Regions from separate parts of the Paenibacillus sp. FSL H8-0315 genome, predicted to be linked through region 2. Evidence: riboswitches for the same ligand, from Rfam matches in the RefSeq annotation. Region 2 holds a riboswitch; the other holds the start of a gene.
What was found. A riboswitch is a leader RNA that binds a small molecule or an ion and turns the genes downstream of it on or off. The one in region 2 is predicted to bind cyclic di-AMP.
Positions count from the first base shown of each region.

Region 1: it holds a riboswitch for cyclic di-AMP, as region 2 does, so the genes downstream of both, MHB56_RS09995 (alpha/beta fold hydrolase) here and MHB56_RS25155 (KamA family radical SAM protein) in region 2, are expected to answer to the same signal.

Region 1 is NZ_JBBOTA010000001.1:2,321,087-2,328,790, forward strand. Features, by position in the region: gene mnmH (tRNA 2-selenouridine(34) synthase MnmH) at 1-1,018, opposite strand, end outside; gene selD (selenide, water dikinase SelD) at 1,077-2,138, opposite strand; gene MHB56_RS09995 (alpha/beta fold hydrolase) at 2,658-3,467, opposite strand; cyclic di-AMP (ydaO/yuaA leader) riboswitch at 3,573-3,759, opposite strand; partial or broken gene MHB56_RS10000 (glyoxalase) at 4,006-4,116, shown strand; gene MHB56_RS10005 (hypothetical protein) at 4,194-4,367, opposite strand; gene MHB56_RS10010 (Nif3-like dinuclear metal center hexameric protein) at 4,452-5,246, opposite strand; gene MHB56_RS10015 (alpha-glucuronidase family glycosyl hydrolase) at 5,271-7,325, opposite strand; gene MHB56_RS10020 (endo-1,4-beta-xylanase) at 7,408-7,704, opposite strand, start outside.
Region 2 is NZ_JBBOTA010000001.1:5,809,156-5,816,859, reverse strand. Features, by position in the region: gene MHB56_RS25160 (AraC family transcriptional regulator) at 138-1,805, shown strand; cyclic di-AMP (ydaO/yuaA leader) riboswitch at 1,854-1,997, shown strand; gene MHB56_RS25155 (KamA family radical SAM protein) at 2,130-3,305, shown strand; gene MHB56_RS25150 (helix-turn-helix transcriptional regulator) at 3,448-4,359, shown strand; gene MHB56_RS25145 (DinB family protein) at 4,443-4,958, shown strand; gene MHB56_RS25140 (YdeI/OmpD-associated family protein) at 5,015-5,584, shown strand; gene MHB56_RS25135 (hypothetical protein) at 6,087-6,218, opposite strand; gene uvrA (excinuclease ABC subunit UvrA) at 6,720-7,704, opposite strand, start outside.

The DNA.
Region 1 (7,704 bases), 3.5 Mb from region 2:
AAAAAGAACGCACAGCAGTCTCAGCTTCATCCAGATTATTCACTTTAAAAGTAACTCTCTCAATGCCTTCATACTGAGTGGACGTATAATCGTATCTAGGATCATAGTAATATTCTAGCAGCAGCGCCACAGCTTCGCCGAACAAATCTGCCTGCAAGCATCGCTCGATTTCTGCCGCAATAGGGATATGAATTCGGGATTTAATACTCCGAAATGCAGAAATACATTGCTCCTTGTATTCTTCTGGCCGATAATCCTCAAGGATTTGCTCCACTCTGGCATGTAAAGGCATCTCAATCCAGATCTGTGTTCCGATCTCTTTTTGCTCGGCCATAAACGGGGGCATCACTACCTTACCAATCTTTTTGCTCTCCGCTTCAAATAGTACATAAGGAGAATCCCCGATCTTAATTAACTCCTCTAAAAGAAGACTATCGAACGTTTTTTGATTGTTCGCACGAAGGCCAATCTCACCAAAAATAGAACCACGGTGACCTGCCATCCCTTCCAAATCCAGAACAGGATACCCCTGTGTCTTCAGGCGGTGTAACAGATTGGTTTTACCTGTGCCTGTATTTCCGTGAATCACATAAGACTTCGCCTTACATTCATAGGACTCCAATTCGTCGAGCACCCATTTACGATAAGCCTTATAGCCGCCTATCAGCCGGTAAGCATGAATATCCATTAAAGAGAGTACGGTCGCAGTTGTACGGCTGCGCATACCTCCCCTCCAGCAGAATACAGCTTTGTCTCCTTGAATCGCTGCAAATTCTTTGACAAAAGAAGGCAGTTTTGCCGCAGCAATCTCCAAACCACGTTCTTTCGCGGCCTGCACACTTGTCTGTTTATACAACGTCCCTACTTCAGCCCGTTCCTGATCATCAAAAAAGGGAATATTCAAACTATCCGGCAGCGTTGCATCTTTATATTCAGAAGGAGATCTAACATCAATAATGGTGATCTGCTTCTTGTTTTTTAACACTCTAAGTTCTTCCAGTGTAATGTCCTGAAACAATATGCTCTCTCCTCTGGTGGCTAACCTTCATAATTTGCTCTAAGCTGATATACAACAGTTATTCCACAGCAGCTATAACCGTAATCTGACCCGGATGCTCTTCCGTTACCTCTCCGATCAATGCCGCTTCTACCCCTGCATCTACTAACTCTTTTAGCAAATCTTCGCTTTGTTCAGGGGCCACAGAGATCAGCAATCCGCCAGAAGTCACAGCGTCACATAGAATATAGCGGCTTAGTTGGTCCATCTCTTCCGGATAAAGAATGCTGCCTTCCAGATGGGCAAAGTTATTCTTAGTGCCTCCTGGAACAAATCCCTGTTCCGCAAGCTCTCTTACTCTTGGCAGCATCGGTACATCGCCTTGACGAATGATCAGGCCCGTGCCGCTCCCTTTAGCCATTTCCGAGGCATGTCCCAGTAGCCCAAATCCGGTAACATCTGTACAAGCATGTACATCATAAGGCTCCATGATTTCAGCCGCTTTTTTATTCAAAGTAGACATTACTGTCGTAAGGCGTGTGGTTTCTTCAGGAGATAGCTGATCCTTTTTAATGGAAGTTGTTAAGATCCCCACACCGATAGGCTTCGTTAGAATCAGCTTGTCTCCCACCTTGGCGCTCGCATTCGTTCTTACTTTGTCAGGATGCACAAGGCCCGTAACGGCCAATCCGAATTTGGGCTCTTTATCGTCGATGGAATGTCCGCCCACAAGAGTAGCTCCTGCTTCCTGTACTTTATCCGCTGCACCGCGCAAAATGTCACCGAGAATACTTTTATCTAAAACAGAAATAGGGAAGGCCACAATATTAAGCACCGTAAGCGGCTTTCCACCCATCGCATAAATATCACTTAATGCATTGGCTGCTGCAATTTGACCAAATGAATAGGGATCATCCACGATCGGCGTGAAAAAATCAACAGTTTGCACTAACGCTAATTCATCACTTAAACGGTACACCCCTGCATCATCACTAGTGTCCAGACCTACAAGTAGATCCGGGTTAGGAACAGTTGGTGGCAGACTGCGAATAACCTGCATGAGATCAGCGGGACCGATTTTGCAGCCGCAGCCCCCTTTTGAAGATAATGAAGTCAGTTTTATAGTTTCAGCTTGAGACATCATGACTCAGCTCCTTTAGTATGAATTATCTTAATCTTACACGAGTAGACCGCATTGTACAAAATGCAAGAGTAGCAGATGTGCTGCTTGTTACGCCTTCCTCTATACACTTACCATCACTACTTAGGTCTACCGTTCTTTCCCACGTCGGGTGAGCTATATTTGATGCTGTGGTAGGGTGGGACATTAAGTGGCGTTCTAGGTACAATATGCTTGTAAATGTTCAACATCCATCGGTTAGTAAAATAACCAAAGGCTGGCTCATTCGTAGATTTTACTACTGATAAGCCAGCCTTTAGTTGGATGTCCATTATATTAGGGAAATCCTCCCTAAAAACATCCTATTATTAGGGAAGTTTTCCCTAATCCATGTTCTAGGAGCCATAATCTCCTTCACTTTAGGGAGAATTCCCCTAAAGTTCAACCCAAAAGGACGTCCCATAGCCAGCTCGTGCTCCCTGGCTATGGGACGTCTTTTTTCTCACTTAAACGCTTCGCTTGTGAAGGTCTCCCAATAGATCAGCTAATCTGCTGAGTACCCTGCTGCTTCTCTAAGAAACGTTGAAGAATCGCATTGAATTGCTCCGGTTGGCACAGATTACTTGGATCTAATGCGTTCGGAATAATCGCCAACTGCGCATGTGGCAGCTGAGACACCATTTCCTTCATACAATTCACTCCAAATTCATTAAAGTCCCCTACAATACATAAAGCAGGACGTTTAAAAGCCTTTAAGCATCTGGTGTAATCAACATGGCTCGTAGCCAGCCTTTGCCGATATAGCTCCCGGGGACGTTTGTCCAGCAGCCCTCTTCTAATCTCATTGTAGGCCAGACTCCAGCGCTCTCGGTACATCATCCGAATCGAAGGCAACACCAGCTCGCTTGGGAGATAATACATTAGTAAACTGCAATATGCTGCCATAGTTTGTATTTTCCCTACTATTGTTGATCCGTGAGTCCTACAAAAGCTATCCGCAACCACAATGGCTTTTACACGCTCAGGATATTGTTTGGCAATATGCTGAACGACTAAGCCACCATAGGCGATTCCTACAAAAACTGCTTCACGGATACCTAGGTCATTCAACAGCATAATCAGATCCAGACATTGCGTCTCAATAATCTCATGTGGGGCCTCCAGCAGTTTACCAGACTTGCCATTCCCCCGTAAATCGCACAAAATCACTTTATATTTATCGGAAAAATACTCCAGCTGTGGTTTGAACATACTGTGTGTTAATCCATGTCCATGGATAAACACAACCGGAGTGCCAGTTCCATTGATTTCATAATAGAGCGAAGTTCCGTTCAGTTTAGCGATAGGCAAAGGTAACACCTCTTTCATAATAAATTCTACGACTATATCTGCTTAAAAACGCAGCAAAAAACCACAGAGGGATTCTCTGTGGCTATTCATCACTAAACACGCCATTCATCCTCTCTCCATACGCTTACGAGGTTAGCTGTCGGATTCGGGCAGTGAGAGTTGCCCTACCTGCAGGGATGCATATTATGCACCCGGAACAGGATTCACCCCATAACCAGTGCCGACTCTCACATCGGCTGCCAGTTGTTGGTTCCCCCGCTTTCCAGAAACGGAAATTAAGCGGATTGCTTATGTAATTGTAAATTTAAGATAATTCTCAGTTCTGAGATGAATCATACTCTTGTAAGGTTTTCTTGTAAAGGAGGGCTCTGGTCAAAATAATGTTGAAAGCAATGCTTTTCATTTCATATTAAGCATACTCTTCATTTTCTCTTTCTTTTGCTCTTGTTTACTCGTTTTCTTTAGAAAAACAGCTCTGAAGCAAGCGAAAAAGGGGGTGATTCACCAGTACTTTCCTATTTAATAAGAAACGACAATCTTCAATACCAATATTGGGCCAGTTTCTGTACCTTGGGGTGTTCGTCGTTTCTATGTCCCCGATCCGTTTGGCAAGCTTGTTAATATTATTTCACATGAACAGCACGAATGATTTCATAAAAAAGAAAAAAGCTAAGCAGAATCAGAGATCTCCCCCTGTCCACTTAGCTTCCTTTTACAATACTATGGCTACAAAAGATCGGCGTTTTTCAATGCATGCTCCCAGCTTGGAAAAAAGAACAGCGCACTTCTCATAAGCTCTGGGTCGCTTTGCTTCACTTGTTTTTTACTGATCGAGCTTCCGTCGCTTTGCAGCTTTTTGATCCGACTTAATACTTCATCAGCCTCCAAAGGAATTTCCATTGAAACACTCCTTTCTCAGTGACCTGTTTCCCTTCATTTTCTCCATAATATGTTTATTTATTCCGTACTCTTAATTTCCCCAGATTAAACCATCTGATAGATGGGTTGTTCAGCAATGAACCGGGTAGGAAGCATGGGATATTTGTCTGCTAAGATTTCAGCTAAATATTTCATCCCCGGCGCTTCACTCTCCGCATGACCTAACATGATGAGCGCTTTAGATCTGCCTTGGTGCCCTGCATCCCGCACATATTCCGGAGTCTCCCACTCTGGTCCCTCTCCAGCGATAATTAAATCAAGATTGTGATCATTAAAAAGCGGAATAGCCATCATCCCGCCTCCTCTGTAACCTACTAATATCCCTACGCGTTTGCAGGACAGAGACAGGTCACCAGCAGCGCGTACATAAGAGATGCCTAGCTTACTTTTAATATACTGAGCAGCTTCCATTACAGTCATAGCAGGAATAGTGAGAATCGTAGCAGCCGCTTGCTGCTCTTCCACATAGTCTGACCAATCCAGCTCTCGCAGCAAGCCCATCATAATCCCATCCGGCTCTTGCCGATGCCAATAATCATGATAACGAAAAATAGCTATTGGGGAATGTTCGATCAGACTTTTTTTCGCATGATAAACCGGATCAGCTTCTAACCACTCGCTCGCTGCATGATGGCTATAAAATACACCTTCATGCGTGATCAGCAAATTGGCTCCTAACGCTATTGCTTGCTCCACAATATTTTGTGTGGCAGAGAAGGCCGTAATAATCCCTGTGACTTCAGTTTCCGGTTCCCCTGGGTTCAGAATATCCACAGTCCCTTCTACCTGTTCCACAGTTCCCATTAAATCTTTCAAAATCGCTCTAATCGTGAGGCTCACTATCATCATCCCTCGAATCGAAATCTAATAAATCTTTCTGCCTTTAAGATCCTCAATTCCGCTCTTACGGTAAAAATACGTATTGATCCGATCTCTCCATTCCTGCGCATGCTCTGCTTGCTCTTCAAGACGTTGCTTCACTTGCACATACAATCCACTATCCATGCTGCCTTCAAGTGATTCCCATGTTGCTAGAAGCTGTGCAGCCTGCTCTGCCCCTTCGAAATGAGTATCGTAGATATGTTGTATAACCGTTTGCCCCGATTGCAGAACATGCGTGTATGGAACATGATGGAAGAACAGCAGCAGCTCTTCTGGACAAGACGCTAGATTCTCATAATTTGATGCATTAAGACCCATATACTGTCCGCTATACCCCGTTCCCGATTTGACTGAACGATCCACACCAATGCCCTTATGATCCGCATAATGGTACGTTCCCCACTTGGCGTATTCATATCCATCCACATTCGGCCCATAATGATGATCCGGATTAACCATCCAGCCCACACCTAATGGAGCTGTGTAAGATTCGTAAATCCTCCATGAGTCCATTAACATCCCGCGAATAGCAACCACTAGACCTTTATCAGTGCCAAAGGTAAGGCGAATCCATTCCTCAGCTATTTCTTTTGCCGTCAGCTCCGGATTCCAAATTAATCTCCCATATCCATACAGATTGGCTTGAGCTAACCCATGCCCCGTCCAGTTCATGTCATCCCCGACATTAGTTACAGCAGCCACACCATTATACTTATTTCCCCACACCGATCCGTCCACAATATGTTTCACAAGCGTAGTTTGCCCTTTGGCATAAGTATTGAAATCAAGGACTTCTTTCCACTGTGGAACAAGATAACAGAGATGCCGCTGCTGCCCCGTATATTCTTGAGCAATCTGAAACTCCATCAGATGATTGGTATGTTCCAGTGCGCCAAACAGCGGAGATACCGGTTCTCTGACTTGAAAATCCATCGGTCCATTCTTGATTTGCAGCACTACATTATCATTAAATCGGCCATCCAATGGTTTGAAATGATCATACGCTGCTCTGGCCCGATCGGTCTTACGGTCACGCCAATCCTGCTTGCAGTTATATACGAAACAACGCCAAATCACGATTCCGCCAAACGGCTCCAGTGCTTCTCCAAGCATATTAGCGCCATCGGCATGGTCACGCCCGTAAGTGAATGGCCCTGGTCGATTTTCTGAATCTGCTTTGACCACAAACCCGCCAAAATCAGGGATCACTCGATAAACCTCACCAGCCTTATCTTTCCACCATTGCCGCACCGCTGGGTCCAGTGGATCAGCTGTCTCCAATGCTCCGATCTGTATCGGACTGGCAAAGTTAGCACTGAGGAATAGCTTAATTCCGTATACGCGGAATATTCCTGCAATTAACGCGATATCAGGCAAATATTGCTCCGTTATAAATAGAGATTCAAGCTCATGAACATTCACATTGTTAATCGAAATCGCGTTGATCCCCACAGAGGACATCAATCTGGCATAATCACGCAGCCGCTTTGTATCGTTAAGAAATTGATTGGACTCGTAAAAAAAGGACCGTCCAGCATAGCCACGTTCAATACTGCCATCAAAATTATCCCAGTGATTAATCATTCGCAGGCCGTTCCCCGGATTCATAGACAAATTCAGAGCGTCTATCTCGCTTTCTGTTCCTATCAGCCGTAACAGATGGAATACGCCATACAATATTCCAACAGGCGTTGAAGCACCGACAGCGATACATTGCTCAGTAGCATTTGTACGTATAAGGAAACCTTCAGGACCCAGTGAATCGGTTCGTTCTCCTGCGAATACTCTACTAATTAATGGATTCCCCCCTTGGAAGGTTCCTATAACGATACACGGTCCTTCAGGTTTCGCTGTGAGCAGTGGCGCTTTGCCCAGCATAGAGGTCATCCCCTGTATGAATTCCGCGGCTGCCGCCTGAATCGTCTCGTTGTCCTCCGTTACTACCAACTCAACACACCAATCTATATATTGATTGTATAGAGATCCTGATTTCAGCTGACCATAATTGAGCCAAGCCTCATAAGCGGTATTTGTCATGTTTATTCCTCCCGTATAAATAACCCGCCCTGGATTGAAAAGGACGGGTTCATGATTCGCAAGCTTGAGCAGGTTACCCGCTCTATGATTTAGTGACAGCGTTAAGCAATTGGTGATACGCTGGCTTAGGATTATGCTGCTCATCGAATAGAAATGGCCAATTTTTCCGTCCCCGAACAGGGAAGCCGTCCAGCCATGTATAGTCATCCGCTGCTCCCCAGAAAGTGACTGAGCTAATCACGTCGCGGTATTCTTTCAACAGAGCAAACATCGCTTCATAGCGCTCTGCCTGTAGCTCGAGCAGTTCGGCAGGTGCAACCTTTAAATCCATTCGTTTGTCATCGAAACGGAACATGGACACATCCAGCTCTGTCAATTG
Region 2 (7,704 bases):
TTCTGTGATGAAGAGTTTAACACAAGGCTGATAAAAAACTGCAAGAAGCATGTCAACAGCTGTTGATATGCTTCTTTTTTTTATATACAATGAATTCATTGATAATCATTCTCACCAAATGAACGGAGGCTGAACCCATGCTGCATACATCATCGTCCTGCCCCCCACTCCACTCTCTGCTATTTCAACTAAACGAGGCCGAACTGATGATTCAAGCTGCCGATTCAAGCTCTATGACGCGTACAACCCAGGACTATACCCTTCTCATATTTACTGGAGGGAACGGACAATTGAACCTCGATGATCAAAGCGTGATACTAAGTACGGATAAATGTTATCTACTATCTCCTGGAATCTCCTATAGTACGAACAACCAGGAGCTGACGTTGTATTATTACCTCATCACCTTTACAGCAATTTATACAACCGAGCATCCTAAACGATATTCTGGAGAGCTGCTTTCCGGCAGACGGGAGTTAATTGTGCACCCGTTCACCAAGGTAATCCGACTAGTCGAAGACCTGCTCATGAACAGGAATAACACCGATGATGTACAACAATTCAAGCGACAATTAAAATTCCAAGAATTGCTGCTGCTACTTTTTGAGCATAATTACCCTTCCAAACACCTGCCAAGTCCTACGGAATCCGTAGAAAAGACCATAACATTCATTCAGGAGCATTATACAGAGAGTATCACCGTGAAGCAGTTAGCTGAACTGGCGGGAATATCAATCTGGCAATATACACCGATCTTTCAGCAGCTTACGGGTAAAAAGCCGCTTGAATACCTGACGGATCTGCGCATTAATCATTCCAAACGATTCCTGCAGGAATCGACTGAACCACTGCGGGAAATCGCCAGACTGGTCGGCTTCTCGGATGAATACTATTTCAGCCGCCGCTTTCGGCAAAAAACCGGAGTTACACCCGGACAATATGCACATCAGCAAGGTCGTAAGCTTACCGTCAAGGATTGGACGGGTCATGAGGTGGAAATTCCTGAACGAGCGAAACGTATTGTCTATCATGGCGAGACACTTGGCGACCTTCTCGCGTTAGGTGTAAAGCCTATCGGTGGAGATGAAGCGTTCGCCCGGAACAGCGTCTATAAACATCGGCTTAAGAAGCTCGCCAACGTCGGGTTTCCACTGGACCCGCAGTTGACCGCTTCCCTAAACCCAGATTTGATCATTTTGGCAAATAGTGATGAAAGAGCCTACAGAGCAGTTTCTGGTATCGCTCCGACACTCACCTTTGATTCATTTGCATCTCTCGACAACCGAATGCGGACATTAGGCAGTTGGCTAGGTAAACAGCGCGAAGCCGAAGCATGGCTGGAGTCATTCACAATCAAAAACGCTGCCATGTGGCAGCAGCTTTACACGACAACCCTCCAAGTTGGAGAAACCGCCTCTGCTTTGGTCTATGATCATGGGGATCATCTGTATGCTATGGGAATGTCCGGATTCTCCACTGCGCTTTATGCCCCTTGTGGTTTACAACCGACCGAAGAGATCCAGGCCATATTGGACGAAGAGTTAGGGTTCGCCGAAGTTGATCCAACACGACTGCCTGCCTACGCCGGAGATCATATCTTCATGCTCATTCCGGAACGCAAAGACTCGCGAGCTGCGATGGAACGATTACTAGACAGTTCACTTTGGAACAATCTCCCGGCAGTACGTCAGGGACATGTTTATCTGCTCGACGGAAGCAAATGGAACTCTAGTGATGCGTTAACCCGGGAGAAGCTGCTAACGCTGTTGCCTAAACTACTCGGCGGAAGTAGCGCTAGCAATTAAAGGTGAATCTAGGATTGTCTTTTGACTTTTCAAAACTTCATAGGGTATACTTTATCTACGCTTAATTTCCAACTTTTACAGTTGAAAAGCGGGGGAACCAGTTAATTGGGGCGAATCATTGAGCATTAGAATGTAGGGTACCATCTTACCCGAGTCCGTCAGCTAACCTCGTCAGCAGTGGATGGGTCTGCTTTTCATGTTATTTACATAACCAGAGACCCTTGCTAAGGGTCTCTTTTTGTGCTTTTTTTGGACCCTGCTGGCAGTAGATTGGCCTTTGACACTAAGGCTCCCTCATTTCTCACACTACGAGACAAAGGAGAGATGTACGTGCAAAAGGTAAAGTACTTCACGGATATTAACAAAATAGCTATGTTGTCTGAGCTGGAAAAAGAGAATCTGAAAGAAATTACGGACAAGTTTGTTTTTCGTGTAAATGACTACTATCTGTCTTTAATTAACTGGGATGATCCAAATGATCCCATCCGTAAGCTGGTTATTCCTAACGAAGGTGAACTGCTGGAGTATGGGCGCTGGGACGCCTCCGATGAGGACACGAATTATGTGGTACCTGGTTGTCAGCACAAGTATAGAACCACTGCACTACTGATTGTATCCGAGGTCTGCGGGGCTTATTGCCGCTACTGTTTCCGTAAGCGTCTGTTCCGAAATGACGTGAAAGAGGCGATGGCTGATGTCTCTCCGGGTTTGGAGTATATCGCAAATAATCCGGAGATTAACAACGTACTTCTTACGGGCGGGGACAGTTTAATTCTCTCCACACCGAAGCTAAGATCCATTATTGAAAATCTAAGAAGCATTGAGCATGTTAAGATCATTAGACTGGGTTCCAAAATTCCCGTATTTAATCCGATGCGGATCTCTGAAGACGAAGAGCTGCTGGAGCTGATTCGTACTTACTCTACCGAAGACAAACGAATCTATGTTATGGCGCACATCAATCATCCTCGTGAAATCACACCTGAAGCCAAAAAAGCATTTAAAGCTCTCCACAACGCAGGGGCAATTGTCGTAAATCAGACCCCCATCCTCAAAGGCATCAACGATGATCCCGTTATTTTAGGGGAACTACTGGACCGGCTTTCATGGGCTGGCGTTACACCCTACTACTTCTTTGTGAACCGGCCCGTAGCCGGAAACCGAGATTTCGTATTACCGCTCGAGCAAGTCTATCAAATTGTAGAAGAAGCCAAAGCCAGAACCTCAGGACTTGGCAAAAGAGTACGCTTATCCATGAGCCACACCTCAGGAAAAATAGAAATTCTCGCCATTGATAACGGAAAAGCCTATCTCAAATACCATCAATCCAGAGATCAGGAATACGGAAAATTTATGATTCTAGATTGTCCAAAGGACGCCGAATGGTTCGATGACCTGCCTGGGAATGTGCAATATTGGACCCCACCTGTGAAAAAAAACGATGCTATTATTTCTGTTAATGATTTATCTGGCGAGCCTGCGGATTTAATCTGTAAATAGATTAATCAGCTCTGTCAGACTCTGTCATAGGATATTTCTTCATCACCAACAACAAAACTCCTCCCGCCCAAAATTAGCCCGAAAAAATCTATGATATAATCACGCTGTAACACGAAATGGACTAATGGGTGGGAATGCACACATGAAATTGGAACGATTGATTTCTATGATCTACAAGCTATTGAACCACGAAGTTTTATCTGCCTCCAAGCTGGCTGAAGAGTTTCAGGTTTCCCAGCGAACAATCTATAGAGATATCGATGTGATTTGTGCCGCTGGCATCCCGGTCGTATCGTATCAGGGAACTAAAGGTGGATATGGCATTATGGACGGATATAAAATGGATAAAAGCCTGCTCCGTTCGTATGATGTCACTTCTCTGATTACTGTACTGAACAGTCTTTCTTCCGTGTTTGAAGATGAGCATACGCAAGGAACCATTGAACGGCTGCAAACGATTGGAACGGAGCCACAGACCTCTAGTCTCGCGGTGGATCTTGAAACCCGGCGTACGGATCCTGACGCACTTCCTCTTTTACGTGCGGCTATATCGGAACGAAATGTTGTCCGTTTTGATTACATCAGTGTAAAAAATGAACGTACAACCCGTGAAATGGAACCAGTAAAGCTTCATTTTAAATATAGCAACTGGTACATCTATGGTTATTGCCGGGCTCGGCAGGACTATCGGGAGTTCCGACTTTCCCGGATGCTGAATTTGTTCCTGACGCAGGATACCTTTCATTCGCAACATGAGGTACCCAAAGAGGCTGGCTGTTCAAACAGGGCAGATCAGGTGGAGGAAATAGTAATCCGGGTGGGCCCTGAGGCTTTGGCAGAAGCTTTGGATCAGTTTCATCTAGTCGACAAGGAATTTCATTCCGATAAAAGCATGACGATGCGAATTCCTGTGTATAAGCCATTGGAAGCTCGTTGGCTTTGGTCCATTCTGCTGAGTTTCGGCAGCGGGGCCGAAGTCCTCGAACCCCCTGCATTGCGAGGTATTTTAAAAGAGCAGCTTCAAAACACACTCAAACTTTATGAAGAAGTATGACAGTCTGATGTCATACTTCTTCTTTTATATTAACTACAGTAACAAAAAACAAATCCATGACCATTCAAAAGGAGAATGTACGAATGACAAATTATCCAGTAGAAATGTTTAAATACCACACATGGGCAAACCAAACTATCCTGGGGAGAATCAAGGAACTCCCGCCTTCTGTGCTAAGTCAAGAAGTGAACAGCTCATTTCCCACCATCGCTCATGCCCTTAGCCATATCTATGCGGTTGATACGATGTGGTATCTTGTATTAACAGGCACTGCCATGCCAGAGGCTTTTCAACAAAGTATCCCGCTAAATTTGAGCATTCTAGATTCTGTGGATGAATACGTAAATATCTTTGCCCAGCTATCAGAACAATACAAAGCATGGTTACACAACCAATCCGATTTGGAGCAAACCATTCTGCTTGACAATCCATTCGCCGGAATCCGCCAAACACGCCTATCAGAAATTGTGTTGCAAGTCGCCAATCACGGGACTTATCATAGAGGCAATGTATCTACTATGTTACGGCAGTTAGGCCATGCTTCCACCATGAATGACTATGCTCTTTTTTGGTATCAGGTTCCTGCAAAAGCAATTTAATCTCGGATGGGCAAGACGCTCCACTCCATACCTAGAAAGGAAATTGTATTTTAATTATGGAGATTAAAAATCTAATTACAGTAAAAACGAGAGAAGATTTAAGAGTTTGGCTGCAGGAGAATTGTAAGACTGAACAATCTTGTTGGGTACTCGTTAGTATGACGCCAAACCCAGAAACGTTGCTATATTTGGACGTAGTTGAGGAATGTTTGTGTTTTGGATGGATCGATGGAGTGAAAAAGAAAATTTCGGAAACGGAGCTGGCGCAAAGACTCTCTCCCCGAAGCAAAAGAAGCTCTTGGACTGAATTGAATAAAGAGCGTGTCCGCCGCCTCGAAAAGCTGGGGTTAATGAGTGCTGAAGGAAAACGGATACTTCCTGATATGAACCCTGATTCTTTTATAGTAGATAAGATTATAGAGCAACGGCTAAAAGAGGACAGGCAAGTATATGAGAATTTCACGGCCTTTCCAGCCCTTTATAAAAGAGTTCGGATCGACACGATCCAAAGCAATAAACATCAGCCAGATTTATTTAAGAGTAAATTAGACAAATTCATAGCAAACACTAAAGAAAATAAAATGTACGGGCAATGGCATGATAATGGACGTCTGCTAGATTATTAAGCTGCGCTAGATGCACGATCTCCTGCTGTGGCTTTCGGACCCCAATGACGCTATTTACTAATTAATCGCCTTTTCAGCAACTTATCGGACCCCAGTGCAGCTATTCCTTAGAAACAGGCTCTTATACGGTGATTTTTCCGCCATTAGGAGCTATGTGGTCCGATAATACTCCAAATGGCGGATTTTCCTGCTTATAAGGTCTGCTGAGTCCGATACCGCCAAGTATGATCATTCACTGGACTCCTGAGTCCGACACCGCCGAAGTATGATCATTCGCCGGGTCTACTGCTACCGCTACCACTACTGCTACTGCTACTGCTACCATGATCTCCTGCTGAGGCTTTCGGACTCCAATGACGCTATTTACTAATTTATCGCTTTTTCAGCAATCCATCGGACTCCAGCGCAGCTATTCCTTAGAAACAGGCTCTTATACGGTGATTTTTCCGCCAATAGGAGCTATGCGGTCCGATAATACTCCAAATGGCGGATTTTCCTGCATTTAAAGTCTGCTGAGTCCGATACGCCGAAGAATGATCATTCGCTGGACTCCTGAGTCCGATACCGCCGAAGTATGATCATTCGCCGGGTCTACTGCTACCGCTACCACTACTGCTACTGCTACTGATACCATGATCTCCTGCTGAGGCTTTCGGACTCCAATGACGCTATTTACTAATTTATCGCTTTTTCAGCAATCCATCGGACTCCAGCGCAGCTATTCCTTAGAAACAGGCTCTTATACGGTGATTTTTCCGCCAATAGGAGCTATGCGGTCCGATAATACTCCAAATGACGGATTTTCCTGCATTTAAGGTCCGCTGAGTCCAATGCCGCCGAAGCATGGTCATTCGCTGTCTGATGCTACCGTATCCTAATCATCTGTGGATCAAACACCATCGACTCATGATCATCTGCTAATCCTAAGATGTAACGTACGTGCAAATTCATCTGTTAATCCTACAGTGCTACGTAAGTATAATTCATCAATTAATCCGAAATTGCTAAGTACGCGTGAATGGGATTGGTTCAAACGTTCAGACGAAGTTTAGCGTTGGAGCAGAGGTTTGATTTAAGTTCAAAAAAAGGAGGTGTCCTAGCCATTTTCATGGCTTTTGGACACCTCCTTTTTTGATTACAGCCCTTCAACCAGAATCCGTTTCAGGAACATCCCTGTGTAGGATTCCCGCACTTCAGCAACCTGCTCCGGTGTACCTTCAGCTACAAGCTTACCGCCCACAACGCCACCTTCAGGGCCAATGTCAATCACCCAGTCGGACTCTCGAATCAACTCTAAGCTGTGCTCCACAACTACGACGGTATTTCCCGTATCAACCAATTTGCTCAATAAGGTATGGAGCTGCTTGATGTCTGACGGATGAAGGCCTGTTGTTGGTTCGTCGAGCAGATAGAGCGTATGGTTTTTGGAAGGTTTGCTCAGCTCTTTAGCCAGTCTAATCCGTTGCCCTTCACCACCGGATAAGGTTTTGACAGATTGTCCCCATTTAAGGTAACCGAGACCCACCTCACACAATGTCTCGATAATCCCCGCCATTTTGGCTTCTGATTTGAGAATCGGCAAGCTTTCCTGTACGGACATGTCCAGCAGATCCGAGATGGAATATCCATCATATTTCACCTGGAGAACCTCATCCGTAAATCTTCTCCCCTTGCATGCGTGGCATTTAACCTCCAGATCGGGTAAGAAATTCATGTCTACAGTCAGCACCCCAAGACCCTGACAGGTTTCGCAGCGTCCACCCGGTGTGTTAAAGGAAAAATGCTTGGAGGTCAGTTTTCTTTTTTTCGCCTCCGGCAATGCAGCAAACAGCTGGCGCAGATGTGTGAATACATCTGTATATGTCGCTACATTAGAACGCAACATTCTACCCATGGGCGATTGGTCAAAGATCACTATATTTCCAACCTGATCTAAGCCCGCAATCTCCACACAGCCTATTTGCTCATGTTCTTTCGCACTGCCTTGCGCAAGAATATCAAAGACTAGTGTCGACTTGCCTGAACCCGAAACCCCAGTTACAGAAACTAGACAACCTAGAGGAAATGAAACCTCCGGGATATCAATATTCCGGTACTGTGCCTGTCGGATGGTGATTTGT